4 regions of the Ruegeria sp. YTSA075 genome follow, and region 1 is predicted to be linked to each of the others. Evidence: riboswitches for the same ligand, from Rfam matches in the RefSeq annotation. Region 1 holds a riboswitch; each other region holds the start of a gene.
What was found. A riboswitch is a leader RNA that binds a small molecule or an ion and turns the genes downstream of it on or off. The one in region 1 is predicted to bind cobalamin.

Region 1 (7,626 bases):
GCTTACAGCTTGGATGAGATGATACCGGTGCTGAACCCACCCATGCGCAACTCGCCAAACAGGCGCTGATATTCGATCTTCGGGCATCGATTCATCACCACATCCACACCACGGGCCTGCGCCGTTTCAGCGGCCTGAGGATGCTCTACCCCGATCTGCATCCAGATGGTCCGAAGCTTGGGGAATACCTCCAGCGCTTCGTCGACGATGAGCGGAACAGCCTCGGAACGTCGGAAGATATCAACCATATCGACAGGTTCAGAAATCTCGGACAGGGCGCTACGCACCGTTTGACCGAACAAGTCCTTGCCAGCATGGCCCGGGTTGACGGGGATCACGGTATATCCCTTCAAGGAAAGATACCGCGCCACATAATAGCTGGGCCGCACCGGGTTCATCGACACCCCAACTACCGCGATGGTTTTGGTGCGTTGCAGGATGGTTTTCAGATGCGCGTCAGAGTAGTTTGCCATGGTTGCATCCTAATCATAGCCGCAAAAAAGAAAAAAGCGCCCAAGAAGCCTTGGGCGCCAGTTGTTGGAACGAGGGACAGTGAAATGACCCGCGGCAGTTCCGTTCCGCGGTCACTGTGACATTTAGGCATGATCTGGTAAAAAAAAAGACCATGCGCTCATTTTTGTGATGACTTTTCACAAAATACGGACAATCGGCTAGTCTTCGTACAGAATGACGGGCCAATTTTCCTCGGCCAGATGAATATTCGCCGCTCTGTCCTGTTCCCACATCCGTTCAACTGCTGGGGAATGAGTGAGATACAAACGCCCATCCACGACCTGCCATGCCATGGGGTCAGTGCTTTTTAGAACCCCATTTGCCATCGCATAGGAACAATAGCCCCCGAACTGAGGTGCAAAGGCGCGCGGGTTACTTTCAAACCGCTCGCGATTTTCCTGTGACGCAAAATGCCACTGGGCCCCTTTCCACATGACAGCAATGCTCGGCTCACCCCGAACCGGTGCAGCACTGTCGAAATAGGACACCGGATCATACCCCGCCATCGCGGCCCCTTCGGTCGCATAATAGACAGGCTTGTCCTGCGCCCAAGCGACGGGCGCAAGGGCGATGGCTGTCAGTATACCGAATAGGAAACGGCGGTTTTGCATCTGGGTCCCGTGACAAAGAATCGAGCGACTAAGATGCAACTTTTGGGCGGCTGTGAAACCCCAGTTGACGTGGATGTGAACATCCTTGCGAGTGCGGAGCAGCCCTTAGTCAAAGATGTCTTCTATGACATCCCAGGCCTCATCCAGAACACGATAAAGCGTGCTCTTTTTCTTCTTCTTTTTTCGCGATTTCGGAGACGCCGCATGACTTATCGCGACCTGGTCAGGCCTTGATTTCTGAACCTTGTGCTTCGGCAGTTTCTTAAGATCGTGCAGCGGTGCGCCGCAGTTGGAACAACTCAGCTCATGCCGGTTCTGTCCTGTCAGAACCAGGGCAGCCCGTGTACCGCAGTAGCAGCAGGTGGCGATTTTGGACGGTCCGGAAATAGTACTCTCCTCGCTAATGGTGCCGAGAGGCATATAGGGCGATTGCAGCAGCATTTGAGACGTTCAGTGATCCAAATCCCCCCGATGCGTCAATTTTCACCAATTGGTCGACGGTTTCCTTGGTTTTTTGCCGCAATCCTGGCCCTTCAGCACCCAATACCAGTGCCACAGGTCGATCCCTTTGATCCCCAAGGGCAATTTCAATAGTTTCATCCGCTTCGCCATCCAGACCGAGCACCAGAAACCCCATCGACTGAAGCTCGGTTATGGCATCGGCCAGATTGCGCACCCTCAGATAAGGCTGGCGTTCCAATGCGCCGCTGGCGGTTTTTGCCAGTGCCCCGGTTTCAGGGGCAGAATGATGCCGGGTTCCGATCACCGCGCTTGCACCCAGCACTTCGGCTGACCGCAGAATCGCACCTACGTTATGCGGGTCCGTTACACGGTCCAGCAGGATCACGCGGGGGTGTTCCCGTCCGATGCAGTTCTCGGCCAAACCGCCCCACTCCAGGGGCTTAACTTCAAGTGCCGCGCCCTGATGCACAGAACCCGCGTCAATTGGGGCATTGAATTTGCGCGGGTCAACCATCTCGGCCTCAATCCCCGCAAATTCAATGGCTTCAACCAGTTTGTCCTGCGCATTTCGCGTTACAATCAGGCGCAGTTTTTGGCGTTTGGGGTTCATCAAGGCGTCGCGCACGGCGTGCAAACCAAACAGCCAAACCGTCTCGGCGGCCGCCGCTTTTCGCGCCTGTTCCTTTTCGACAACCCACTTGGGTTTTTTCATTCTGAGGGCCTCCGGGCCGTGAATTCGCTTTCCTGCGTCAAAGCCGTATTTTCCTGTTGACGCTCCTTTGGTGCGCTAGTAATCACGCCTCCACGTCAGGTGCAACGCCTGACAGTGGGCGACAGGCCGCAAGGTGTGGCAGGGGACTGTAACTCCCTCGCGGAGACGCACGCCTGGTTCGATTCCAGGGTCGCCCACCACTCTCACAAAGCTTCCAGATACCAGAGCAAAACGCACCCGCCAATGGCCCGTGTCTGCTGTTATGAATGGCAGTCTAGTTATTCGTCAAACATTTGGTTCAGTGAAGTGATCGCTGTCAAACCTTTCGAAAGCCGCAGGCTAAGCCCTGACATGCCGCCCAACGACCGCCACAGGTCGTTTTTCTGCACCCGGCGTTGCGGTTGTCGGCGACACGCTTGACAAGCACCGTATCAGTGCCGCATGTCCGATCCGTTGGTGTCCTCGTAAGAGGATGAAAAGGGAATGCGTCAACGGGTTTACCGCCAAACGCAGCCGCCCCCGCGACCGTGACCGGAGAGGGTGCCCAAAGCCACTGGCCAAAGGCTGGGAAGGCGGGACATCCGACAGGGTATACACCCTGACATCCGCAAGCCGGGAGACCTGCCAGCGCCCGAAGATGAAACCGGACGGGGTGTTCCGGTGTGGGGCTTGGATCGGCCCACATGAAACCCCGTCCCCCAGATTTGACTAAGGGGGATGAGAGAGATGAATAAAGCCGCACCAGTTGAACTGCTGGTCTGCACGACATGCCGCCGTGGCCTGGCGATCGAAGACGACACCCAGCGCCCTGGTGCCTTGCTGCACAAGGCGCTGGAACAGGCCGGCGTGCCAGACGGGATCGACCTAAAGCCTGTGGAATGCCTGTCAAATTGCGATCAGGGCTGTTCCATCGTGCTGCGTGGGGGACCCGCGCGTTGGACTTTTGTCTACGAAAACCTCAACGAAACCGACCATGTCGAAACGATCATTGAAGGTGTGACCAAGTATTTGGCCACTGACGATGGTTTGGTCAAATGGCGCGAACGTCCTGAACATTTCCGCAAAAACTGTGCGGCCCGTATTCCCCCGATTGGAGCTTGACCCATGTCTACTCTCGAAAAACTTCCCGTCACTGTCATCACCGGCTTTCTGGGCTCGGGCAAAACCACGCTGGTCAAGCATCTGATGCAGAACCCGCAGGGCAAACGCCTGGCCGTTGTGGTCAATGAATTCGGTGATGTCGGTGTCGATGGCGATATCCTGAAATCCTGCGCCATCCCGGATTGCCCGGCAGAGAACATCATGGAGCTGGCGAACGGCTGCATCTGCTGCACCGTGGCTGACGATTTTATCCCGACCATCGAGGCGCTGATGGCGCTAGAGCCGCGCCCTGAACATATTCTGATCGAAACCAGCGGTCTGGCCCTGCCCAAACCACTGCTGAAAGCGTTTGATTGGCCAGATATCCGGTCTAAAATCACGGTGGATGGCGTAATCGCTCTAGCGGATGCCGAGGCTGTCGCCGCTGGTCGCTTTGCGCCGAATGTCGAGGCCGTGGATGCCCAGCGCTTGGCGGATGACTCGATTGACCATGAAACCCCGCTGTCAGAAGTATTCGAGGATCAGATATCCTGCGCCGATATAATCCTGCTGACCAAACCGGATCTGGCCGGTCCCGAAGGCGTGGCAAAGGCCAAAGCAATCATCGCCGCCGAAGCGCCGCGCCCGCTGCCTGTGGTCGAAGTCGCCGAAGGTGTCGTGGATGTGCGCGTTGTGCTGGGCCTGGAGGCCGCTGCCGAGGATGACATGGATGCGCGACCCTCGCATCACGACGGCCATCATGACCACGAACATGACGATTTCGAAAGCATCATTGTCGAGTTGCCCGAACAGTCTGATCCACTTGATCTGGTCACCAAGATCGAACGTCTGGCGACAGAGTTGAACATCCTGCGCGTCAAAGGCTATGCCGCTGTTCTGGGCAAACCCATGCGCCTGCTGGTGCAAGCCGTCGGCGCGCGTGTTCGCCATCAATATGACCGTCCGTGGGAACCCGGCGAAGACCGCCGCTCGCGCATGGTGGTTATTGCCGAGCATGATGACATCAAAGAGGCCGCGATCCGCGATGTTCTTGTGGGCGTGACCGAGGCTGCCGAGTAAGCCACATGCACGTTGTCTTCCGCGAAAGCCACGGGTTAGAGGAATCCGAGACCCCATTCGATCTGGGCCAAAGCCAGGCCGATCTGGTGGTGTTGTCGTTTTCCGATAGCGACCTTGGCGCTTTCGCGGCAGGCTGGCATCGCGGTGGTGGGCCCGAGGGTCGGATGCCGACCCTGCGGCTGGCAAACCTGACTGCGCTAAAGCATCCGCTGTCTGTCGATACCTATGTCGAACAGACGCTTGAAGGTGCAAAGGGCATCCTGATCCGCCTGATCGGCGGGGTACCCTATTGGTCCTATGGGGTGCAGCAGGTTCTGGCGTTGGCACAGACCAAGGGAATCGCAGTGGCCGTTTTGCCCGCAGACGGGCGCGAAGACACACGGTTGGATGACTATTCCACCCTGCCCGTCTCAACCCTGCGCCGCTTGGCGCATCTTTGCGATACAGGCGGTGAGGTCGCGGCGCAGGCTGCGCTGGCACAGATGGCATTGGCGGCGGGGCTTTATGCCGGGCCGGTGATGGGTGCAAAGACAATTCCCGAATGCGGTGCATGGTGCCCGGATCGTGGCGTAATCCCGGTGGATACCGCGTTCGAAGGCGATGCCAAACGCATCCTCGTGACGTTCTATCGCGCCTATCTGACCTCAGCCGACACCGCCCCTGTCGCGGCCCTGATCCGCAGCATCCGCGCGCGAGGCTTTGAGGCGGTGGGCCTGTTCGCCCCTTCGCTCAAGGCTCCGGCTGCCGCCGACTGGCTGCGTGAACAAGTGGTTGCCTTGGCCCCGTCCGCTATCATCAACGCGACATCTTTCTCGGGCAAAGGTGCATCGGGCAGCTCGCCGCTCGACGTTGCGAATGTCCCGGTGTTTCAAGTGGCGCTGGCCACCTCACGCCGCAAAGCCTGGGCCGAGGCGGAACGTGGCCTATCGCCTGCCGACCTCGCCATGCATGTGGTGCTGCCCGAGGTGGATGGGAGGATTTCCGCGGGCATTGCCTCGTTCAAGGAACCGGGCAGGCGCGATCCGCATCTTGAATACTCGCGCTTTGCCCACCGAGCTGAACCTGAGCGGATCGAAGCGATTATCGACCGCGTCTCAGGTTGGCTGAACCTGCATGGCACACCCAAAACCGATCAGACGCCTGCGCTGGTGCTGTCTACCTACCCTGGCAAGGATTGGCAGATGGCGCATGCAGTGGGTTTGGATGCGCTGGCTTCAGCCGAGGCAATGTTGTCAGACCTGCAAGACGAAGGATATGATACCGCCCCTGCCGAGCCGATTGCAGCAACGCTGCTGAACGCTCGGATGTCATGGCCACTGCAGGACTACCTGGCAGCATTGGCCGAACTGCCCGAGAACCTACAAACCGACCTTCAAACGGTCTGGGGCAAGCCAGAGGACGACCCGACCTTTACCGATGGCGCCTTCAATTTCACCGCCTTGCGGCGGGGCAAGGTGTTGGTCGCGCTGCAACCTGAACGCGGCACGCCCGAGCTGCGCGATGACGATTATCACAACCTGTCGCGCACCCCGCGCCACAGCTACGTCGCGTTTTATTTGTGGCTGCGCAAAGGGCTAGGCGCGGATGCCCTGATCCATATCGGGGCCCATGGCACGCTGGAATGGCTGCCCGGCAAGTCGGTCGCCCTGTCTGGCGAGTGCTGGCCCGAGGCGCTGATCCGTGATCTGCCCGTAATCTACCCCTTCATCGTCAACGACCCGGGCGAGGCTGCACAGGCCAAACGCCGGATCGGGGCTGTCACGCTGGGCCATATCCCGCCCCCAATGAAAGAGAGTGGCACACCGGATCGGATGGTCCGGCTGGAATCGCTGCTTGATGAGTTCTCAAACGCCGACGGGCTGGACCCCAAGCGCCGAGACCGGTTGCAAGAAGATATCCGCGACGAAGCGCAGGCCATCGGACTTGAAAGCGACCTTGGTCTCGATCAAGCCACCTGTACGGCAGAAGCGATCACCCGTATCGACCGGTTCGTCTGCGACATCAAGGAAAGCCAGTTCGGCGACGGGCTGCATATCTATGGCCGCGCGCCCAAGGTAACGGGCAACTTCGATCCCGCGCCCTCGGCCCGCGCAGAACGCAACGCCTTGCTGGATGCGCTGGCTGGCAAACGGATCGAGGCCGGGCCGTCCGGTTCCCCTTATCGCGGACGTTCCGACGTTCTGCCGACAGGGCGGAACCTCTTCACCACTGACCCGCGCTCGGTGCCGACCCGCGCGGCCTATACACAGGGTGTGAAACTGGCAGAGGAACTGGTGCGGCGCCATTTGCAAGAGGAAGGCGACTACCCCAAAGGTTTGATCATTGACCTCTGGGGTTCGGCCACCATGCGCACCGCCGGGGAAGAATTTGCCATGGCGTTGCACCTGCTGGGCGTCAAACCGGTCTGGGACAAGGGGTCCGAACGTGTTTCGGGCATCGAAGTACTGCCAATCACCGATCTTAGCCGCCCGCGTCTGGACGTCACGCTACGCGTGTCGGGCCTGTTTCGTGATGTATTCCCAACGCTCTCGGCGTTGTATGGTCAAGCTGTTCGCGCGTTGTCAGACCGCGATGAGGCACAGGACTGGAACCCCTATGCCGGGCAGCCCGTAGCGGCACGTGTTTTTGGCCCCGCCCCTGGTAGCTATGGTGTTAACATGACCGAGCTGTCTGAGATTTACACAGATGAAGCCCGCGCTCAGGCTGGCGAGGCGTGGTTGCAGGCCAGCTCTTTTGCGCTGGAAGGCGAGCATATCGCTCAGGACAAAGACGGCATCCTGCAGCGCGTGGCCAACGCCGACAGTTTCGTGCACCTGCAGGACCTGACAGAGACAGACCTGCTTCTGGCCAACGACTACGCCACGCATGAGGCGGGGTTCGCCGCCGCCAAGAAAGTGACCGGTGGCAAAGCGCAGCTTTATCATCTGGACAACACCAACCCGGACAAGCCGCATGCACGCACATTGCCTGAGGAAATCAGCCGCGTCGTTCATGCCCGTGCCGCCAATCCGAGTTGGATCGCAGGCATGCAACGGCATGGGTTCCGGGGCGCGGCCGAAATCGCCGCGACGCTGGATCACATGGCGTCATTTGCGCATCTATCCGGTACGGTCGCGCCACACCTATTCGACCTCTATCATGATGCCACGCTGGGCGACGCAGATGTGA
Region 2 (7,626 bases), on a different contig from region 1:
GGTTTCCTGGTCTTCTTCATGGCGGCAGGCTTTGCCATGCTGGAAGGCGGTTTGGTGCGTTCCAAGAACGTCGCCATGCAGATGACAAAAAACGTGGCGCTGTTTTCCATCGCCGCGATCATGTACTGGCTGGTTGGCTTCAACACGATGTATCCGGGTGACTTCAATGGCTTCTTTGCCATTGGCGGTCCGACCGTGCTGGACCCGGTAGGTGTTGACCCTGCCGAGGCTGCTTTGGACTATGCCTCAATCGGTTCGGACTTCTTCTTCCAACTGGTCTTTGTGGCTGCAACCGCGTCCATCGTATCGGGTGCCGTGGCGGAACGGATCAAACTGTGGCCGTTCCTGATCTTCGTGGTCGTGCTGACCGGTATCATGTACCCAATTTCTGGCTCCTGGCAGTGGGGCGGCGGCTGGTTGTCCGAAGCGGGCTTCTCGGATTTCGCTGGTTCGACCGTCGTGCACTCGGTCGGTGGTTGGGCGGCTCTGGCTGGTTGTCTGATCCTTGGCCCGCGTATCGGCAAGTACAAAGACGGCAAGGTTCACCCGATGCCCGGTTCGAACTTGGCGCTGGCCACCTTGGGTACATTCATCCTGTGGCTGGGTTGGTTCGGCTTCAACGGCGGCTCACAGCTGGCCATGGGCACCGTGGGTGACGTAACCGACGTGTCGCGCATCTTTGCCAACACCAACATGGCCGCAGCCTCCGGTGCTGTTGCTGCCCTGATCCTGACCCAGGTTATGTACAAGAAGCCTGACCTGACCATGGTGTTGAACGGCGCGCTGGCTGGTCTGGTTTCGATTACTGCCGAGCCTCTGGCCCCGTCCCTGTTCGGATCGCTATGGATCGGTGCAGTAGGTGGTATCATCGTGGTCTTCGCGGTCCCGATGCTGGACAAGTTCAAGATCGACGACGTTGTTGGTGCCATTCCTGTTCACCTGTTCGCAGGCATCTGGGGCACCATCGCCGTAATCTTCTACGGCGAAGCCAGCCTGATTACCCAGCTGACCGGCATCGTCGCATACGGTGTGTTCACCTTCGTCGGCGCTCTGATCGTGTGGTCCATCCTCAAAGCGGTGATGGGCATCCGTGTCAGCGAAGAGGACGAGATCAATGGTCTTGATATGGCAGAACTGGGTATGGAAGCTTATCCGGAGTTCTCCAAAGGCTAAGACCTGAGATAACCTCTCGAAGGCCGGGCGTTCTTGCCCGGCCTTTTCTTTTGCTCGACTCTGAAAACAAAAAAGCCGCACTGATCTGAGCGGCTTTTGTTTCGCTATGAAGTGCCGCTTAGACTCCAACGTCTACAATCGCCTTCGCCAGAATAGGCACTGTAGTCGCATTCAGACCGGCTATGTTCAGGCGGCTGTCGCCGACCATGTAGATCCCGTGGTCCGCACGCAGTTTCTCGACCAGTTCAGGTGCAGCACCCAGACGCGAGAACATACCGCGATGTTGGGCGACAAAACTGAACCGATCCGACCCGGTCAGACGCTGAAGCTCATCCGCCAGCTGCTGACGCAGACCCAGCATGGAGAGGCGAACCTCCTCCAGCTCAGCGGCCCAGTCGGCGCGCAAGGCGTCGTCGTTCAGGATGGTGGTCACGACCCGTGCGCCATGATCCGGCGGGAACGAATAGTTCTGGCGGTTCAGGAAGGCAAGCGTCGACTGGTTCAATGACGTCTGCGCCGCATCATCGCTGATCGCCATCAGTAGGCCGGTCCGCTCACGATAGACGCCGAAGTTCTTCGAACAAGACGCCGCGATCAGGCACTCTTTGACAGACGAGGCCACCAGACGGGCTGCCTGCGCGTCTTCCTCAAGACCGTCGCCAAAGCCCTGATAGGCGATGTCGATCATCGCAACCAAGCCTTGCGCATTGATTAGGTTCACGACCTCTTGCCATTGCACCATGTTCAGGTTCGCGCCGGTCGGATTGTGGCAGCAACCGTGCAGCAGAACCACGTCGCCCGCCTTGGCGGTTTTTAGGTCCTCGATCATACCGTCGAAATCGACGCCACGGGTTTCGCCATCGAAATAGCGATAAGCGACCGTCTCGATGCCCAGATAATTCAGGATCGACAGGTGGTTGGGCCATGTCGGGTTCGATACAAATACGCGCGCCTCAGGGTTGGCCATACGGATCATCTCGAACGCCTGACGGCAGGCACCTGTACCACCCGGAGTCGCAACGGCCGCAATATTGGCGCGCGGCACCGCATCGCCAAGGATCAAGCCGATCATCGCATCGGAATAAGCCGGATCACCGGCCAGACCGGTATAGGCTTTGCTCTCCTGCTCCTCCAGAATGCGCTTTTCGGCAGCTTTGACCGCACGCATTACCGGGGTAACACCTTCGGCATTCTTGTAGACGCCAACACCCAGATCGATCTTTTGATCGCGCGGGTCTTCGCGGTACATCTGCATCAGCGCCAGGATCTTGTCGGCTGGCTGCGGCTTAAGGTTTTCGAACATCAGGTCTCTCCAGTTGCGACGGGCAGGGTTGGGAAGGCACCCCATTCAGCCCAGGAGCCGTCATAAAGCGCGTGGTCTTTTTTACCCATGCGCTCAAGCGCAAGGCTAAGGATTGCCGCCGTCACACCCGATCCGCATGAGGTGATTGCAGGCTTGGACAAATCAACGCCTGCGGCTTCGAACACAGCGCGGCACTCTTCGGGTGATTTCATCGTCCCGTTCTTGTTCAACAGCGTTCCGAAGGGCACATTGCGTGAGCCGGGGATATGGCCCGAGCGCAAACCTTCGCGCGGCTCTTGTTCCGTTCCGGCAAAGCGGGCGGCGGAACGGGCATCGATGATCTCATGATCAGCCAGCTTGGCGGCGGCAGACACTTGTGTCACGTCGCGCACCAGATGGTTCTGAACCCGCACGGTCATATGACGATCCCGGATTACTGGGGGCAAATCCTCGATCTCGCGCCCTTCGGCCTGCCATTTTGGCAGACCGCCATCCAGCACGGCAATGTTGTCCTGCCCCATCAGGCGGAACATCCACCAGACGCGCGCAGCTGAGGACAGGCCAGAGCCATCATAGACAACCACCTGATGTCCATCCCCCACGCCCATCGAGCGCAGGCGTGACATGAACTTCTCGACCGGAGGCATCATATGCGGCAGGTCCGAGCGATGATCGGCAATATCGTCGATATCAAAGAACCGCGCGCCCGAGATATGACCTGCATCATATTCGGCTTTGGCATCGCGCCCATGCTGCGGCAGGTACCACGACCCATCCAGCACCCGCAGATCGGGGTCCTTGATATGGGCGGCAAGCCAGTCGGTGGAAACCAGGGTTTTCGGATCGTCTTGCATCAAAGCCTCCCCTAAGCGAGTCTGAGTTTCCCTATATCCGAGCGGCCAAACGTGCAAGCCATGCCAAGGCCTGCACTCCTGGGAACTGGCAATTTTTTCCAAACATACGCGTTTGCCTGCTTGACAGGTGGCACCCGGTGCCAGACACCTGCCTGACATGGTTTCCGAAGGGGAATTTCCCCCGAGGAATGAAAAGGGAATCCGGTGCGACAATACCTGTCAATTCCGGAGCTGCCCCCGCAACTGTAGGCGGAGTTTCACCCCATCATGGCCACTGACCGAAGCAATCGGTTGGGAAGGCCGGGATCGAAGCCAATCCGCAAGTCAGGAGACCTGCCATGTGCAAACCGGGTGAAAGCCCAATTTTGAAACCTTTCTGCCGTCGGGTGTGACGGGAAGGAGACCAAACTATGCATATCGAACCGGGCGTCGTAAATGGCGCCAAACTTGTCCTGAGCTACGCGACCGCAACCGGCGCGGGGCTCTATACCGCTAAACTGGCATGGGACAGTCTGAAAAGCAGCGGCCTTGCCAGCCTCGCCATTCGCTCAGCCCTGACCACGGGGCTGGTTTTTACCTTCTTTGAAGTATTGCCACACTTCCCGGTCGGAGTGTCAGAAGTACACTTCATTCTGGGATCGACCCTGTTTTTGTTGTTCGGTGCAGCCCCTGCCGCCATCGGCTTGATTGCGGGCCTGTTCATTCAGGGATTTTTCCTGGCGCCTTTCGACCTGCCTCAGTTCGGGATGAACATGACAACACTGCTGGTGCCGCTTTTTGCGCTGCAGGCCTTGGCCAATCGCATCATCGCACCGAATACGGCCTACATTGATCTGAAGTATTCTCAGGCGCTTGCGCTGTCGACGGCCTATCAGGGCGGTGTCGTCATCTGGGTGGCGTTCTGGGCCTTCTATGGCCAAGGATTTGGTGCAGAAAACCTCACCGCCGTCGTCAGCTTTGGCGCTGCGTACATGCTGGTTATCCTGGTTGAACCGCTGGCTGATCTGGCCGTTTTGGCCGCGGCAAAATCCATGCGGGATTTTGGCCGGATTGGCCTGTTTACACCACGCCTTCACAACGCTGCATAACCCTGTTGCGCCGCGCTACCCTGCGCGGCGCAACCTGAAATGCTGAATGATACCGATCACGCTAATGACAATCCAGAAGCCTTCAATCAGCATCGACGCCAGATTGAAGTTCTGAAGCAGCGAATAGACAATCAAAACGGACCCCAGCAGATTTACGACGGGAAAGGCCAGATCTTCGGAATTCATGTATCGCATCTGCGTGGCGAAATAGGCAGCAACCACGATCAGGGCCCCGAAAGAGCCGATGGCATCCACAATTGTCAGGCTGTTGAAAAACTCGCTCATCAATGAACCTTGCCGTTATCTGGAACATCTGGCTGTTGCGCATAGTGATGCATGTTCAAAAACGCCGCCCCTTCAGCGCCCGCTCGATAGCCATGCGGGAGATCCGCTGCAAATCGCAGCCCCTGACCCGATTGCAAGGGCACCCAAGCCTCACCTTTCAGAATGTCCAGCGTGCCGCTGAGCACAAAGACCTCCTCGGTCACACCAGCGGCATGGGCGGGGGACTCATGGCTTTGGTTGGGGGCGAGCTGGACGTGAAACGTCTCTGCCCCCAATGCTGGATCAAAGGGAAAGACAATCTTAACCTCGATACTGCCGGGAAAGGTGACGGTCTTAAAAACCGAAGGATCACCATTCACGGTGTCGATCAACGCGCTGAGCGGCAGTTGAAACCCTTTGGCAATCTTCCACAGCGTGGCGATCGTCGGGCTTGATTCGCCCCGTTCGATCTGACCTAGCATCGCTTTGCTGACGCCTGTCATCTCAGCGACTTTCGACAGGCTCAACCCCGAAGCGGCCCTCACATCCCTTAGCTTTAGTGTTATGTCGTCCGGAGCCATGCCATTGTCTTTCGAATCTTCTTGTGCGTTATAGCGCACATATGGTACGTGCGCTATAACGCACATTCCCCGCATATCGCAACCGGGGCAAAAGGGAAACAGCATCATGCCAATGTACCGATCCAGAACCTCCACCCATGGCCGTAACATGGCCGGAGCCCGTGGCCTGTGGCGCGCCACCGGTATGCAGGACGATGATTTCGGCAAGCCGATCATTGCCATCGTCAACTCGTTCACCCAGTTCGTACCGGGTCACGTCCACCTGAAGGACCTGGGCCAGATGGTCGCGCGTGAGGTTGAAAAGGCTGGCGGTGTTGCCAAGGAATTCAACACCATCGCGGTGGATGACGGCATCGCCATGGGCCATGACGGGATGCTGTATTCCCTGCCCTCACGCGAAGTAATCGCGGATTCGGTCGAATACATGGTCAACGCACATTGTGCCGATGCGATGGTCTGTATCTCGAACTGCGATAAGATCACGCCCGGCATGCTAATGGCAGCGATGCGGCTGAATATTCCGGCGATCTTTGTCTCGGGCGGGCCGATGGAGGCCGGTAAGATCGACATCGCTGATCTGGACGCCAAAAAGATCGACCTTGTCGATGCGATGGTCGCCGCCGCGGATGACACATTCACCGATGAACAGGTTCAGCATATCGAAGAAAACGCCTGCCCGACCTGCGGGTCGTGCTCGGGCATGTTCACCGCGAACTCGATGAACTGTCTGGCCGAGGCACTGGGACTGGCGCTGCCGGGCAATGGCTCAACTCTTGCCACCCATGCGGATCGCAAGCAGCTGTTTCTGGAAGCGGGTCGCCGGATCGTCGAGATCACCAAACGTCACTATGATCTGGACGAAAAAGGCTTCCTGCCGCGTGAGATTGCCACCTTCGATGCGTTTGAGAACGCAATGAGCCTGGATATCGCCATGGGCGGGTCAACCAACACGGTTCTGCACTTGCTGGCCATCGCCCACGAAGGCGGCGTCGATTTCACCATGTCCGACATGGACCGGCTGAGCCGTAACGTTCCGTGCTTGTGCAAGGTCGCGCCCAATACCGAGAACGTTCATATGGAGGATGTCCACCGCGCGGGCGGCATCTTCTCGATCCTCGGAGAGCTTAGCCGCGCCGGATTGTTCCACGAACATTGCAGCACGGTGCATACCCCGACCATGGGTGAGGCGATTGCCAATTGGGACATCAAGATCGCCAACAACCCCGCCGCGCAAGAGCTGTTCAAAGCAGCGCCCGGCGGCGTGCGCACCACGCAGGCGTTTAGCCAGTCGAACCGGTACAAGGAACTGGACACCGACCGCGAAGGTGGCGTGATCCGCTCCAAGGAACATGCGTTCAGCCAGGACGGAGGCCTTGCGGTTCTGTTCGGCAATATCGCGTTGGAAGGCTGCATCGTGAAAACGGCGGGCGTGGATGCCAGCAGCCTGACCTTCACCGGCTCAGCCTATGTCTGCGAAAGCCAGGATCAGGCCGTCAGCGACATCCTGACCGGCAAGGTGAAAGAAGGCGATGTGGTTGTCATCCGCTACGAAGGTCCGCGCGGCGGGCCGGGGATGCAAGAGATGCTGTATCCGACCTCTTATCTAAAGTCCAAAGGCCTGGGCAAAGCCTGCGCGCTGCTGACCGATGGACGGTTTTCGGGCGGGACCTCGGGCCTGTCCATCGGCCATGTCTCACCCGAGGCGGCCGAGGGTGGCGTGATTGGTCTGGTGCGTCAGGGCGACACGATTGAGATCGACATCCCCAACCGCTCGATCCATCTGGCGGTATCAGATGAGGATCTGGCCCAGCGACGTGCAGAGCAGGACGAAAAGGGCTGGCAACCGACAGAACCGCGCAAGCGCAAGGTCTCAACCGCGCTGAAAGCCTATGCCAAACTGACCACCAGCGCCGCGAAAGGGGCGGTACGTCAGGTTTGAGTGAGGAACCCGCTAATCAAAAACGGCCCATCCATCCGGTGGGCCGTTTTTTGGCTGTGCGGACGACGTGTGAATTCGCGGCGCCTATGCCAACGGTAGCTTTTCAATGCCCTCGACGATGTCTGCGTTGAAAGCCGTCAAGCTTCTGTCAAACGGTACTCCAAATGTGTACAAAGGTCTGTCACCAGACTTCTTTGCAACACACCCTGACGTGGTGGATCCTGACCGACTCAGCTTTGTTCAAAGCCAAGCTTATCGAAACTGGCCTTTTGCTGGGAGGGTAACGCAGCCTTCCCAAAATTTGGAGGAGAAGATTTCCAAATGAGCTTGGTGCGACATGCCCCCACACAAGTATGTGCGCTTTCAGAAGCAACAATAACGAGGATCGCTCTGCAATCATGTCATTGCATTAGCTACGAATGTT
Region 3 (7,626 bases), on a different contig from region 1:
GTCAGGTGTTGGGTTTGTGGTTTTGGCGGATGGTATGGGGGGGCATACGGCCGGAGATATTGCGTCAAACCTGATCGTTCGTGAGGTGATGAAAGGCTGGCTGGCCACCAATCTGAATGAGAATTCAAAGAACTCCGAAGTCACCGCATTCTTGCGCGACAGTGCCAGCAGGGCGAATGCACAAGTCTACGATGCTATTCACAATGACCTGGATATCAAGGGAATGGGTGCGACCCTTCTTGCCCTGATTTGCATACAGGACCGGGCGTTCTGGCTGTCGGTGGGGGATTCACCGCTCTATCTTTGGCGCTCTGGTGAGCTTAGGCGGTTGAACGAAGATCATTCAATGGCGCCTCAAATCGATATGATGGTGAAGCTGGGTATGCTAGATGCTGAAACCGCCCGCACACATCCTGACAGAAACATGCTTACATCTGTCATCCATGGTTCTGACATCGCCAAAATAGATTGCCCCGCGGAGCCGCTCGAACTCTGGCCGGGTGATATTCTCATTGCAGCGTCCGATGGTCTTCAGTTTCTGAGTGATCAGGGCATTCTGGAGGTTATTGCTGCCAACAGTGAAATGGGCAGTGATGTCATCGCGGATGAACTGATCAAAGCAGTGATCAGCATGGATGATCCCGATCAGGACAACACAGCTTTTTCCGTGGTGAAGGTTTGTGCTCATGATCAGGACACATAACCAGTAAATGACAGTTACTGCGAGTGCGATTGCTAAGAGGAAGACCTTGGGACACCTGTCGTGTCTTGTCGCCGCACGCCGCCAGTCTTTGAGCCTGCCGAACATGATCTCAATCCTGTCGCGCCTTTTGTACCGGCGCTCGTCGTAACGGACGGTAGTCTTGCGCTATTTCCCGTCCGGGATGCAGGGGCTTAACTTTGGCCACAGTCGACGGCTGTCTGATCGTCGTTACGCGATCTGCTTTTGTGAAACTGATAAGCGCGGCTATTAGAAATTGCCGCCGATGCGTAAATTCAAAATTTCATTGATTTACAGGGTGTTAATGACTGGCATCGAACCGATAAAATCAGAGGTCAACACTTTTTTACAAACTTGCCTGCGTTTAAGAAATGCACCGCATGTGAGAAGTCAGGCGTGAGGGAATACGTTTTGGTTCAGAGACAATCTGCGCATCAGCCAATGAGAAACATGCTGAGCTTATTGGTCTGCAGGGTCTAGCCAGCCAAAGTCCAAGGCCGTCTGGATTTTCTCGGTATGCCCAGCCAATGCGAGGTTGTGACCAAAACTCGGCAGACTACTCCTTACGCCTGTCGACTTTCTGCAAGGCTGGTATCGGTCAGTGGAACCCGGACACCGGGTTGAACAACGGCCGGATCATAGGGTGTGCGATCAAAGACCTCGCGCACCATATCCGCAAAGAAAGACAGTGGTTTGCTGGGATAGGCGGGATCAAAGCTGGATTGATCCCAGCGCTCGCAGAACTCGGCACAGTCATCGAAATAGATGCTGTCGCGATGGGCCTCGCGTTTATCGGGGTTCGCGCCTACATGCTGCCCGAAGTAAACAAGCTGAAAATCCCCATGGGTGCGCACGCACCAAGTGACCTGTTCGCGCAAGAAGGGTTTAAGGATCGAGGCCGCATATTCATCGTGATTATGCGGCGCGTAGATGTCGCCGATATCATGCAGCAAGGCGCCGACTATCCAGTCTATGTCTGCCCCGTCATACCAGGCCCGGGTGGCCGATTGAACCGAATGGCCAAGACGCGTGACCTGATAGCCCGACAGGCTTTTGTCCAGCCGCTCCAGGGCCTCAAGCAAACGATCTGCCGTTCCTTGGCAGTACTCACGCTCCAGGGTGTCGAGGAAGGCATAGTCCTCTTTGTCCCCGTCTTTCATCTGCGTGAATTTCACCTGATCCATAGCATGTCCTTTGACGTTAACGTGTGGGTCAGCGGGCGCAAGCCAGCCCATAGTTCTAGACTATCCACGCAAATACCAGACTCAGCAAATCAAACCTGTTGTGCCGGTGAAATTAATAGTCGCCGGAGGTAGGTGTTCGACTTCGTTTAAGAGCACAAAGCTGCGCGATGATCCCGCAGCCTAGTCCAGTTCACAGCGGCATGCGAAAGGATCGGCGGGCCTGTGCGCCGCCGCGTCTTTCACGTTTTGGCATGGCAAGTGGCAAGGGTTTGAACGGTTGCTTCAGTGATGTCAAAAGCAGGTCGCAAAACGCGGCCACCGCGGGTGAATGGTCCATAAAAGGCGCCGCCGTTTCATAAGCATGCCGCGCGGCCTTTGCATAGTTGGCATTGCCCGGAACACCCGCGATCCATTGCATATAGCCAAGCTGCCCCATCTGCCGCGCTTCATCCGCTGGCATAGGTCCTGTATCAAGTTGAACAATCGTCCGTTCCAATAACATCGCGCCCTCCGCGCAAAGGGACGTGTGTGGCTGGTCACGGTGATCTGCCGGGGATTCTTGGCCCATCGGTCGTCTCTGCCGTTCCCAAGGCACCCCGCCCAGGTTCAAGTTGACTGCGGCGCATGGCATCACACACCGGAGATGGCAGGTCTCCTGACTTGCGGGTCAACGCTTTCCCGATCCTTCCCGAACCCAAGGGCCCAGTGGTTTTCAACGGGGTCGCTCGCCGCTTACAGTTGCGGGGGCAGTCACGGAGTTGGGGATCAACCCGCACCGTGTTCCCTTTTCAGCCGACTCGAACCGAGCCGGACACCATCGCCTTCACTGTCTCATAGGAAACTACCTGTGTCTATAAGGTTCAGGCACAGCCTGACGTCAGTTGAACGCCGTTCGCAACAGCCTGACAAACCGCCAGTTATCGCATGCTCAACCCGTCAAGAGGCCTTTACAGGCCGTGGTCTTCGGGTGCCTTAATGTCAGGACGTGTTGGTAAGCTGAACAGAGAGAGTTCCCCTATGTCGAACCATGGCTACGACTCTGGCCGATTGAACCTGCCCTTCGTTGGTATCTGCACCTTTGGCAAATATCCGTATATCGAGGATTGGGACGCGATTGACGCGGACGTCGCGGTTCTTGGCGCTCCGTTTGATTTCGGCTGTCAATGGCGGTCCGGGGCGCGGATGGGGCCGCGTGCGATCCGTGAGGCGTCGACGCTGTTCTCATTCGGCCACGCAGGGGCCTATGATCACGAAGATGATGTCACCTATCTGGACCCGGCCAAAGTGACCATTGTCGATATCGGTGACGCGGATATCGTGCATACCGATACGATAAAAAGCCACGCAAACATTGAGTTTGGGGTACGTAAAATTCTGGAGGCGGGAGCGCTACCGGTGGTCTTGGGCGGCGATCATTCAATCAACATCCCCTGCATCAATGCCTTTGATGATCAGGAACCAATCCATGTGGTGCAAATCGATGCGCATCTGGATTTTGTCGATGAACGCCATGGGGTGCGCTATGGCCACGGAAACCCGATGCGCCGTGCCGCTGAAAAACCCTATGTCAGAGGCCTCAGCCAAATCGGAATTCGCAATGTGTCGTCCACGGCCAAGGATGGCTATGTGGATGCCCGCTCCATGGGATCAGACATCCAGTCGGTGCGGCAATTCCGCAAGATGGGGGTCGATGGGATGCTGGCCCGCATTCCTGAAGGTGCGCGGTATTATGTGACCATCGACATTGATGCCTTTGACCCATCAATCGCTCCAGGTACAGGTACACCAAGCCATGGCGGGTTCATCTACTACGAAGTGCTGGAGCTAATGGCAGGTCTGGCCAAACGGGGCCACATTGTTGGTCTCGATCTGGTTGAGGTTGCCCCGGATTATGACGCCACCAGCTCTACCCAAATCCTTGCGGCGCAGCTGCTGATGAACATCATCGGGCGGGTGCTTCATGAGAAAGAGCAGCGTTAGATCCGCCAATCGTCATCTATGCGTGCAGAGCGTTTGAGCGTGCCGCCGCCATTGGCGGTGGTTTTGTGCTATACTGGGCGCATTGAAGCACTCCTTAAGGGGGATTTTTAGATGACTACGATTGCCAAACTGAATTTTCTTAGAAAACAAGCCGGATTGCCGCTGATCCGTTTTGACCTGATCAGATTACGTGACGAAGATATTCAGGACCTGCGTGATGCCTATGCTGCAATGTACGAAATATCGGACATCGCGATGGGCGATCGACGCGGATATTTCGCACTGGCGCGCGGCCACGGTTATGATCAGGACCTTTGTCACGATGATGACCGCACGTTTCTGACCTGGCACCGATCCTATGTCTATTCATTCGAAAAATCGCTGAACAGCGCGCTTCAATGGAAGCGCGGGGATAGTGAGCTTGAATTGACGCTTCCTTATTGGGATTGGACGCAGTTTGCTACCGCGACGCACGCCACGAACGGGCTGCCGAAAGTAGTGGACGATGCGACCTACACAAACAGTGCCGGGGACGAAGTTCCCAACCCGCTGGCCCGCGCGCGCAGTCTCTATCGCAGCATTGCCCTGGGTCTGACCGGCGATGAGGTCTTTACACGCAGATACACGACGCGCCTGCGTAGCAATATCCCGTTGCTGGAGGATGAGGTTGAGCGCTATTTGACCAACCCAAACTTTGAAGCCTTCCAAGCCGATTTCAACTTCGCGGCTCATGGCGGTATCCACGTCCTGACGGGGGGCACGGATACATCGTCGCCCTTGCCCCGCTCGATTGGAGATATGGGTAGCACAGTGTCTGCCTCATATGACCCGGTATTCTGGCTGCACCATGCGATGTGCGACAAGGTTTGGGCAGATTGGCAGGCGCTATGGCCCGGGGCCAATGTTCCACAGCATGTTCTCGACACAGTCGTATATGACGGTCGGGTGGGCCGCGATTTGATCGACGCGGAAACCTCGCTCAGATACATCTATTCCGAGGATTCCGTTGAAGCCGCGATTGGTGCTTTGGGAACCTCGGACAACGCACCCGTGGCCACATTGTCAGCGGCAGCAAGTCATGTCACCGAGGTTCGGCTGGGCACAGTGAAAGCCGGATTTGTCAGGGCCGAACTTGAATTCCATCGCATGCGACCGCCGACCGAAAGCTTTGAGCTGCGTGCCTATGTCGACAACGCCAATTGCGATGCCTCAACTGGGTACAAAGACAAAAGCTATGCGGGGCGCCTTGTGTTTTTTGGCCATGGCACCTGTCCGGGCGCGCCGGGTCACTGTAACCCTGCCTTAGCCGTCCGTGATGACTATGATCAAAGATACAAGCATCCGCTTAGATATGAACACACGCGGTATCGGCTGGACATCACACGCGGTTTGCGGCGCTTTATTGGTCGAAAGAAGACGGTAAAAAACCTGAAGATTTACCTTGTGACGCTGGATGACAAAGGTGAGTCCGTCGCGCCCGAGACGCTGGTCTATGATCAATGTTCGCTAAGAACCTATGCCAAAACCTAAACTGCTGGGGTCGGATCCTTGGACGTTAGACTTACGGATAAAGCTGTCAAAGACAGGGTTCTAAGGATCTGGCTGCGCCGTGTCCCGGAGGCGGGTGGTTTCCTGCAGGCCTGGCATATCGATGCAAACAATAATGAGCGGCAGATAGGCGGCACTACTTTGTATGGCAGGGGGGTCGGATCGACGGCACAGGAGCGCGCGATGCTGTTGTTTCGGCTGCCTCCTGATACCCCAAGTCTGAAACTGTCCGCAGGCGACCGGGTCGAAATTCGCATTGAGGCGGGAGGCAGCCTCCAGGCGCTTGATCTGGAGGCCTTAGAGGTCGAATGAAATCAGTTGATCTGTCGAAAGATCAATATCCAACCTGACGGGTAGACTGAACAGCCGAACGGATTATCCGGCCTTGGTCTGGGCTGTTCCCGAGGCTACCTGACACAACATCCGTGCCAGGTATTGCTGGAAGTACCAGACAGTTCGCTCCTTTGGTGACAGACGCCCGGGCTGAGCGGCCAACGCAGCCGCATTGGTGGCGATTGACCCGATGATACCCTTGTCTTCGTCATTGATCCGGTCAAATCCTGCCTTGAGCTCGGCGGCGTATGCTGCGCGTTCTTCAGGGTCTTCGGGCACTGCGCCGGGATAGGCATCCGCTCCCCAGAATACTTTGACTTTGTCGGTGCCATAAGGTTGCAGAGATAGCCAAAAGGTGCGTTCCGCGACGACCGAGAAGACATGTGTAGGAAAGACCGCCGACAGGACCGCCTTGTTCCGCTCCTCCTCGGTCAGCAAGGGGTTGTCGACAACCATGTCGGAATTGCGCTCATAGGATTTGCCGGGAATGCGCCCTTGTTCATAAAGGCTAAACCCCGCATCGCCATGCATCGCATTGGCCAGTTTGGTGGGCATCGCCGGTTCGATGGTTTGGGCGTGTGCGACAAACAGGTGATAGCCTTCGGTGAAGTTCTGAACCAGGATTTTCCAGTTTGTGTCCCAGACCTCTTCGGCGCGAAACAGAGTGCGATATCTGGGAAGCTGATAGTTTTCCAGCCGCGCGGACAGTTTCGCCAGGCGGGGGGCCAATGGTGCGGCATTGGTGTCCAGCGAGACATAGACCCAGCCCTGCCAGATCTCGACCTGAAACTGCGGCAGGCAGACCTGTTTCCTGTCGAAATTCTCACGCATATAAGCTGCGCCGATCAACTGACCGTCCAGATTGTAGGTCCAGGCATGATAGGGGCAGCTGATCCGGCCCTTGATGTTTCCTGCGCCCTCCAACAGCGTTGCCATCCGGTGACGGCAGATGTTTGACATCGCGCGTAAGGTGCCAGAACGGTCACGCAGCACGATCACCGGATCCCGGCCTATCGAGGTGGTGCGATAGTCGCCGGGGTTTTCAAACTCATCTTCGCGCCCGACGCAGAACCATTCATGGTTGAAGATCTCATCCAGTTCCAGTTCCAGGAACTCCGGTGATGAATAGACCTGCGGTGGCGTGGCTTCGGCCAACTCATCGGGTAGCGCGGCATTGTGGGCTAGGGCCTCCAGCAACTCGCCCAAGGGCATATGCGGCGTCATGTCAGGCTCTCCTTTGGCTGGTTTGGCGGCGGGATGTCAGACGATCTCCAATCCGTATTGCGCCCCAGTTTCGATCAGGATGTCGCAGAGTGAGGCAGCGAAACTGCGTGGCAAGAACAGGTTGAAGCCCTGGGTGTCACGCCACAGCGTCACGCCAACATGGTGGAACGCAGTGGATGCAACCGCCCCGTTGGGGATCGCATGCTCGGTCAGGTTGATAGGCAACACATGGTTCAATAGTCGGGCGGCCATTGGCCCACTCAGGTGCAAACGTGTCCGCGATTGCGACAGATCCAGCGTAGCACCGGCTTCAACAACAATAGCAGGGGGACCGGCATCTTCTTTGACCAGCCACCATTTCAATGGCTCAATGCGCAACAACGTGCCTGCGCGTCCGCTTGTCGTGCGTCCCGGACCGGGTGCCGCGTCGGCTTTGGCCACGCGCGCGGCTTCTTCGCCTACCTGTGTCAGCGTATCGGGCCATGCTGCGATCTGAATCAGCGTAGTGGGGCGGATTTCAGTTAACGTAATGCCGCAAGTGCCCGCTATGCCCGTGTGGCCCGATTTGAGTTCCAGTGCAGAGATACCTTCAGCCATGCATTCTCTCTCCATTCGGGTCGAACATGTGGGGTGAAA
Region 4 (7,626 bases), on a different contig from region 1:
CGCTCGGTCTCAACCACAGTGCCATGCCACTGATTTGGGCCTTGTTTGGTCCAGCTCACATCCGCATCCAGCACGCGGTTAAACTGTTTGAAGTCAAACGGGGCCTTAAAGGTCATCGAGTCATGATACAGGATTTCGGTCTGCGGTCCGCTTTTGATTTCTTGCTGAATTTCAGGCGTGCAGCCGTTGACCTGACGAACGGTTGTTGCGCCCTGCCAGACACCATCTTTGGGCCGGATATCCGCAGCCGAGGCCCGTTGCGCCGAGGCAATGCCAAAAGCCAGAAGCATCGCAAGAAACAGCAGCAGGGCTTTCTTGGTGTCCGTATCCAGAACACGACCGGATTTGTAACGTCTTAGAATGAAAATGCGTTTTCTGTGCTTATGTTGCACGTTTCTACTCCTTTGAATCATGGCCTCTGCGCAAACACGCGGTGGTGGTGAAAAACTAAGCCGAACAACATGTTTTAAGCGTCTCGACCCATCGGCGAGAACAGCTCGGAATGTCCCGTTCGACCGGATCGGACCGTATTTGTTTGAATGATGGATAGTTTGGTGCTGCGTCTGATCAGGGCGTTTTGGTGATGCGCCCGAAAACGGGGCGCATGTTGAAACGCCTTGCCAGTCGCCGACCTGACGGTCGCTGATCGTCATCAAAACAGTAAGTAGATTGAGGAAATTCATGACATTGAATTCTCGTAGTTGCGGAAGGTTTGCCGCAATTGGATTTGGCGTTGTGCTGAGCAGCACCCCAATATCCGCCCAGGTTGCCAATACCTTACCGGCTTCGGACAAAGACTGGGCATTTTACATCGGCGCAGGCGGCGGATTGGTCCCCGAATATCAAGGGTCGGATGAGTATGAACTGGCACCGCTGGTCACCTTTGAAGGTGTCTGGCGCGACAGGTTTGTAATCTCGGATCAGGGGCTGGGCGCCTTCCTTTACGATCAGAACGGATTTCGTGTGTCTGCGGCTGTCGGCTATGGCGGCGGACGGGACGAAGACGATAGCGACGATTTGAAAGGATTGGGCGATATCGATAATAGCGCCGTGTTGTCCTTGGGAACGCAGTTCGATCTGGGTCAAAGCCTGACCGCGACGGCGGATGTCAGGAAGTTTCTGGGCGGCTCGGAAGGTACCGTTGTGTCACTGGGTCTGCAGACGCAGGTGCCGTTTGGTGTGATCCGAGGCGCGCTGGCCCCGACAGGTCGACCTTACAGCGACGAAACCAGCCAAAACGGTGTCGTTCTGATCGGCGGGGTTTCTGTCGATTGGGCGGATGATGACTACAACCAAAGTTTCTTTGGTGTGACCTCAGCCCAATCCGCCCGTTCAGGTCTGCGTCAATACACAGCGGAATCTGGTGTGAATGCGCTGAATGTCGAACTTGGCGTCAGCAAGCAGATTGGCAGAAGCTGGGGTGTCACCGGCTTGTTGGCCTATTCGCGCCTGTTGGGCGACGCGGCGGACAGCCCGATTGTGAAATCCAAAGGAAACTATGCAGCCGTCGTGTCAGTCGCCTACCAGTTCTAAGACCTGACAGGCGACACCTCGTCGACTGGGCCAGCACGGCAATCGTGCTGGTTCAGTTGCTTCAGAGCTTATTTGCGCACATCAGATGGGGTTTTCCCCGTTTCGCGTTTGAACGCCTTGTAAAAGGCCGAGCGCGAATTGAAGCCAACATCATACGCAATGTTCAGAATGGTCTCATTGGTCGAAGTCAACTGTTCGATTGCATCATTGATCCGCCATCGGTTGATATAGTCAAAGAATGTGCTGTTCAGGTTGGCATTCAACGTTTGCGAAACATAGTGCGATGTGACCCCGATATGTTTGGCCAGATCCCACAGGCTAAGGTTCGGTTCGCGGTACAGCAGGTCCTGGCTCATTGCCGTTTCGATCTTCTTCGCGATCCGCGCAGCGCGTTCTTCGTCAAGGGCTGATTTCTTGTATTTGCGTCCTGACGGCTCATCCGGGTCAGGTGGGTCTGTCACTGGTGTTCGGGATAGACCAGGGCGTTGACGCAGCCCCCATATTCCAATGACCCAGAACAGGAATAGCAGGGCAAGGCTTTCCAGGAAATCAAGCAACTCATCTTGTACCTCGAACCCAACAGCCTCGGACACTGTAAGTATGCTGACGGCCGCCGACAGAAACCAAAATGACATGGCTGCGAAAGTAATCACCCAAACCCAAGTCAGCTCTCGGTTCTCGGTGCTTGCAAAGACTTCGCGCAACCGTTTGCGATAGGTCATCAACATTCGGATGATCAGGATCAGGTAGACGGCCATTATGATCCGGAACAGTACATCAGCGACCAAAACCGCCAAGGCGATCAACACAAACCGCAACAACCGTGGATCGTCCTCTGGAAGGTCCACATCGCTCAGATCCGTTGGCAGAAACATCAGGGATGACATGAGCAGCCCGGAAATGATGATCGGGGGCAGGTGATAGTGCAGCTTTGGCTTGGGCGCTTCATCCGCTTCGCTGGTCAAGGCCCGGACATAGAGCCAGAACAAAAAGGGGCTTGCGAAATCGAACAGAACCACAAGCACGCTGACGCGCATCACAAGATTGAACTCGTCCTCACTTCCCGACGCGTCGGCGATCAAAGCGCCAAGAGAGGACAGGCCTTGTATAAGAAACAGAGCGGCCAGTGGCATGAACACACCGGTATCGCGCTTTCGCAAAAACAGCAGATTAGCACAAAACAAGCATAGCCCAATAAAGGCGGTATCAACGAATTGGGTAGCGGATTCCAATATTATTTACTCTCTGAAAATCGACCACGGGTGGTCTCGCGCTGCAGCCTCTTCATGCCCTCTACAGCATGTGATCTGACATCTAACAATTTCATGGGGTTTGTCGTCTCTTTTGATCGGACAGGACGTTTGAGGGGGTGTTAACAGGTTTCAAATCTGCATTTTTTGTGCGCGGACCTTTGGTTAGCTATGACTTGGCGTGGCGCGCCAGAAACTCCGAGAACCGGGCCAGACCGACTTTAAGATCCTCTGTCGGGTTGGAGTAGCCAAGCCGCAGCCAGCCCTCCATGTCCATCGCACTGCCCGGCGTCAGCATCACACCTTCTTCTTGCAAAAGCGTCACGCATAGATCGCGCGAGGACATTGGCAGATCGTATTTCAGCAAGGCCGTAGTGCCGGATTTTGGCGGCACCCAGCTGAGCAGCGGCTCGTTCGTGATCCAATCCTGAACGATCCGCAGGTTTTCGCGGGTGATCCGGTGCGCACGCGCCAGTATCTTGTCGCGGTGTTCCAGCGCCATAGCGGCTAGCATTTCGTCGATCTTGCCGACCGAGATGGTATTGTAGTCCCGGTGGATCATCACATCATGCATCAACTCTTTGGGTCCCGCGATCCAGCCAACCCGCAACCCAGCAAGTGAATAGGCCTTGGACATGCCCGCCGTGCTGATCCCTTTTTCGTACAGGTCCGCGACCGCGGCGGTGAAGCCGTTGCCTGTCTGATCCGTTCCGCGATAGACCTCGTCACAAAGCAGCCAGGCATCGACACCACGCGCGATCTCTACAATCTGTTCCAACATCGTACGATCCATCAGCGCGCCGGTTGGGTTGTTTGGATTGTTGATCGCAATCAGGCGCGTATCGGGTCGCACCATCGCTCGCAACTCATCCAGATCGGGCAAAAAGGCGTTTTCGGGCCGCAGATGCAGCAGTTCAATATCTGCACCGATGCTTTCGGGGATGGAATAGTGTTGTTGATAGGTCGGGATTACAGAGATCACGTGATCACCACGCGACACCAGTGTCTGATGCACCAGAGAGTTCGCGCCAATGGTCCCATGTGTTGTCAGGATATTGTCGCGGCCCTGATTGTCATACAGGCCACAGATCGCGTCGCGCAGACGCTCTGACCCTTCAATTGCGCCATAGGTCATCTTCATGGATGACAGATCGTTCAGAATGCTGTTGTGCTGGCCAGCCATGTCGAACAGTTCGCCCAGCGTGATGGACTGAACGCAGGTCTCAGCCAAATTGAGCTCACAGGTTGTTTCGAACTCATTCATCCACATCTCAACGCCAAAGGGTCTGATTTCCATTGGGGCTCTCCTACTCTCAGCATTTGGGGCTTTGGCACGTCACTGACGGCACAGGCCATGAAGATCCCTTATAACCTCAAACCAACCAAGCGGAAGAAGGCAGGTTTTGTGCCTGAGATGTATGGTAGAAATTTACTCCGCGAACGCTGGTTCGACCCGAACATCAAGATGTCTGTTTTGAAACTGAAAATGTCGCATGTCTCTCAGCATATGAACGGCACGACTTTATCCTGCGCATGTGAGGTGCCGCTGTTTGAGTCTCAGGCAGCGGAGAATTGGGAAGCCGGTGAAATTCCGGCGCTGCCCCCGCAACGGTAAGGAAGGTCAGGTTCGACAATCAACCACTGGGACGAGGATCCCGGGAAGGTGTCGTAGCCGGGCGCAAGCCCCTTTCAAGTCCGGAAACCAGCCTCGCAGATATGTCAAACCGCGGGTGGCGGTGGGGGCACATGTTTCGGACGTGTTCCTCGCGCGCTTCCGGACGGTTCCTCCTTGTCATCTGCCCAAGCAATGCCGCGGGGCGCGGCAGGAGAGCCAGAAATGAACAGCATTCAAAGCCTGTTGGCACGTCGCATCCCCGGCCACGCGCTCGAGCAGGCCTTTTACACCGATCCTCAGGTTTTTCAGGCCGATCTTGAAGCCATCCACTATCGCGACTGGCTGTTTGCCATTCCGGCTTGTGAACTGGCGAAAGCAGGGGATTATGTTACCTATACCGTGGGTGCCTATCGCGTGATCATTGTACGTGGTGCAGACAACCACGTAAGGGCGTTTCACAACACCTGCCGCCATCGTGGTTCGATCATCTGCAAGGCTGCAAAAGGCAATGCACCCAAACTGGTGTGCCCCTACCACCAATGGACCTATGAGCTTGATGGCTCATTGCTGTGGGCGCGTGATATGGGGTCGGATTTCGATCCCAAACAGCACGGTCTGATGACAGTGCATTGCCGTGAGCTTGCCGGGTTGGTTTACATCTGTCTGGCTGATAACCCCCCAGATTTCGACATGTTCGCCAATACCGCACGCCCCTATCTTGAGCCGCATGATTTGGGCAACGCCAAAGTGGCTTTTGAAAGTTCAATCATTGAGAACGGCAACTGGAAGCTGGTTTGGGAGAATAACCGCGAGTGTTACCACTGCGGTGGCAACCATCCCGCGCTGTGCCGCACCTTCCCTGATGATCCTGCAGTCACTGGAATCGAAGGGGGTGAGACGCCGCTACACATGCAAGCCCATTTTGACAGATGCGAAGCCGCCGGGATGCCCTCGCAATTCCACCTGCATGAAGGCGGGCAATTCCGTATGGCTCGGATGCCTCTGAAGGAAGGGGCGCAAAGCTATACAATGGATGGGAAATCCGCTGTGCGGCGCTGGCTGGGCCGATCGCCCTTTGCGGATGCAGGTGCATTGTTGAAATTCCACTATCCAACCACCTGGAACCACTTTCTGGCTGATCATTCCATCGTGTTCCGGGTCACACCAATCAGCCCGACTGAGACCGAGGTCACAACCAAATGGCTGGTTCACAAGGATGCCGTCGAAGGGATCGATTACGATCTGAAACGTCTGACCGAGGTCTGGATTGCCACCAATGACGAAGACCGTCAGGTGGTCGAGGATAATCAACTGGGTATCAACAGCCCGGCCTATGTGCCTGGCCCGTATTCGCCGACGCAGGAATCTGGTGTGCTGCAATTCGTGGATTGGTATTGCAACACGCTGGTTGGTCGCTTGGCCCCCGAAACAGTGGCGGCGGAGTAGCGGTGATGAAAGATCTCAACACTGTTGTGAGTATCTGGCAGGATGCCGAAACACTGGAATGTGTGTCAGTCGTCCCCGAGATGGTAAATACGGCCAGTTTCACTTTTCGCGCCCCGTCTGGGTCGATGTTTGCGTACCACCCCGGACAGTTCCTGACTTTGGAAATCCCGGCTCCAGGACAACCGGGTGGGGTTGTGCATCGCACCTACACGATCTCTTCTTCTCCCTCGCGGCCACGGTCGATCACGATCACCGCCAAGGCCCAGCCAGACAGCATCGGCACGCGCTGGATGTTGGACAACCTACAACCCGGCATGCGGATCAAAGCCATCGGGCCTGCCGGGCTGTTTTCGAATGTTCAAAGCACGGCAGGCAAATACCTGTTCATCTCTGCCGGGTCCGGCATCACGCCGATGATGTCGATGACCACCTGCATGTGGGATGAGGGGCGTGATCTGGATATTGTCTTTATCAATTGCGCCAAGCGACCGTCCGAGATCATCTTTCGTCAGCGGCTGGAACACATGGCCAGCCGGACCCCGGGACTGGATTTGAAATTTGTCGTTGAAGAAGCAGATCGTTATCGTCCGTGGACGGGGTATCAGGGGCAGTTCAACCAGTTGATGCTGGGCCTGATGGCGCCTGACTATCTCGAGCGTGAGGTCTATTGCTGCGGCCCGGAACCTTTTATGCAGGCGGTTCGCGAGGCACTGGTCGGGCTGGGTTATGACATGGACAACTACCATCAGGAAAGCTTTGGCGCGCCGATTGAATCCGAGGCCGATCAGCCAGAACTGGACGATGTGGTCCCTGATGATGACAGTAAGGCTGAGATCCTGTTCGCAAGCTCGGGTGTCACCACCAAAGTTGCCGAAACCGACACGGTTCTGGCCGCTGCACGGTCGGTTGGGTTGAACATCCCCTCTGGCTGTACGTTCGGCGTTTGCGGGACTTGCAAGGTCAGAAAAACCGCAGGTGAGGTGCATATGGTCCACAATGGCGGAATATCCGAAGACGATATCGAAGCCGGTTATATTCTTGCCTGCTGTTCCAACCCGATCGGTAAGGTTGAGGTGGAGGTTTAGTCTCAAAACCGCCCCGGAATGCGCCCAGGGCGGTTTGTTTGATCCTACTATGAAACGGTGAACTGCCCCATCATGCCGCAATCTTCATGTTCTAGGATGTGGCAGTGATACATATAGGGCGCGTCAGAAGGCGCATCATGGTCGAACCGCACCAGAACTTCGGACCAGCCATCTTCGATATGGACCATATCTTTCCAGCCTTGCGCATAGGTGGGCGCGGGGCCTCCGTTTTGCGAGAGAATGCGGAAGGAACAGCCGTGGATGTGAAAGGGGTGCAGTTGATCATCAACTGAGATACGCCAGATTTCGGTATCGCCTTTTCTGACCGTCTCATCAATCCGGTCCATTTTCATTGGTAGCCCGTTTATGGCCATCGCTCCGGCATCGCCGCAGAAATTGTCCCAAGCCAGCGCAAGTGCCGCAAGATCGGCCCCGACATTCATGTTCAACTCAAAAGATCGCGTGACTTTCGCATCAGAGGGTTGGGCAGGGGTAAGATTGGCCAGTCTGGTCGGCATTGACCCGGTGAAACCGGTTTGTGCGGTTCTCGCCAACCGCAAAGCGGTCACTGTTTGGTTCCCTCCAAAAAGGTTGGCAAAGAACCCACCACCGTTCCCGTTCAGATTGACATTTAAGGCGTTCGCCTCAAGCGCGCTCATATCCACAAGAACCTCATACCTTTCACCAGGCGACATCA

Region 2: it holds a riboswitch for cobalamin, as region 1 does, so the genes downstream of both, AC2FGE_RS15830 (energy-coupling factor ABC transporter permease) here and AC2FGE_RS11765 (DUF1636 family protein) in region 1, are expected to answer to the same signal.
Region 3: it holds a riboswitch for cobalamin, as region 1 does, so the genes downstream of both, AC2FGE_RS03895 (hypothetical protein) here and AC2FGE_RS11765 (DUF1636 family protein) in region 1, are expected to answer to the same signal.
Region 4: it holds a riboswitch for cobalamin, as region 1 does, so the genes downstream of both, AC2FGE_RS04345 (aromatic ring-hydroxylating oxygenase subunit alpha) here and AC2FGE_RS11765 (DUF1636 family protein) in region 1, are expected to answer to the same signal.

The regions. Positions count from the first base shown of each region.
Region 1 is NZ_JBXWNG010000005.1:155,925-163,550, forward strand. It holds gene AC2FGE_RS11740 (CoA-binding protein) at 3-473, opposite strand; gene AC2FGE_RS11745 (YHS domain-containing (seleno)protein) at 672-1,124, opposite strand; gene AC2FGE_RS11750 (hypothetical protein) at 1,230-1,544, opposite strand; gene rlmB (23S rRNA (guanosine(2251)-2'-O)-methyltransferase RlmB) at 1,525-2,298, opposite strand; tRNA gene AC2FGE_RS11760 (tRNA-Tyr) at 2,415-2,498, shown strand; cobalamin riboswitch at 2,736-2,941, shown strand; gene AC2FGE_RS11765 (DUF1636 family protein) at 3,025-3,399, shown strand; gene cobW (cobalamin biosynthesis protein CobW) at 3,403-4,458, shown strand; gene cobN (cobaltochelatase subunit CobN) at 4,464-7,626, shown strand, end outside.
Region 2 is NZ_JBXWNG010000009.1:105,735-113,360, forward strand. It holds gene AC2FGE_RS15815 (ammonium transporter) at 1-1,173, shown strand, start outside; gene AC2FGE_RS15820 (amino acid aminotransferase) at 1,292-2,476, opposite strand; gene sseA (3-mercaptopyruvate sulfurtransferase) at 2,476-3,330, opposite strand; cobalamin riboswitch at 3,472-3,685, shown strand; gene AC2FGE_RS15830 (energy-coupling factor ABC transporter permease) at 3,741-4,418, shown strand; gene AC2FGE_RS15835 (CBU_0592 family membrane protein) at 4,434-4,703, opposite strand; gene AC2FGE_RS15840 (helix-turn-helix domain-containing protein) at 4,703-5,263, opposite strand; gene ilvD (dihydroxy-acid dehydratase) at 5,370-7,202, shown strand.
Region 3 is NZ_JBXWNG010000002.1:157,957-165,582, forward strand. It holds gene AC2FGE_RS03880 (PP2C family protein-serine/threonine phosphatase) at 1-703, shown strand, start outside; partial or broken gene AC2FGE_RS03885 (IS5/IS1182 family transposase) at 701-868, opposite strand; gene AC2FGE_RS03890 (HD domain-containing protein) at 1,285-1,905, opposite strand; gene AC2FGE_RS03895 (hypothetical protein) at 2,096-2,365, opposite strand; cobalamin riboswitch at 2,534-2,739, opposite strand; gene speB (agmatinase) at 2,923-3,885, shown strand; gene AC2FGE_RS03905 (tyrosinase family protein) at 3,997-5,415, shown strand; gene AC2FGE_RS03910 (hypothetical protein) at 5,617-5,745, shown strand; gene AC2FGE_RS03915 (aromatic ring-hydroxylating oxygenase subunit alpha) at 5,809-6,990, opposite strand; gene AC2FGE_RS03920 (sarcosine oxidase subunit gamma) at 7,027-7,587, opposite strand; gene AC2FGE_RS03925 (sarcosine oxidase subunit alpha family protein) at 7,580-7,626, opposite strand, start outside.
Region 4 is NZ_JBXWNG010000002.1:246,739-254,364, forward strand. It holds gene AC2FGE_RS04325 (hypothetical protein) at 1-392, opposite strand, end outside; gene AC2FGE_RS04330 (MipA/OmpV family protein) at 682-1,533, shown strand; gene AC2FGE_RS04335 (helix-turn-helix domain-containing protein) at 1,602-2,666, opposite strand; gene AC2FGE_RS04340 (aminotransferase) at 2,953-4,080, opposite strand; cobalamin riboswitch at 4,305-4,508, shown strand; gene AC2FGE_RS04345 (aromatic ring-hydroxylating oxygenase subunit alpha) at 4,621-5,844, shown strand; gene AC2FGE_RS04350 (FAD-binding oxidoreductase) at 5,850-6,929, shown strand; gene AC2FGE_RS04355 (multicopper oxidase domain-containing protein) at 6,977-7,626, opposite strand, start outside.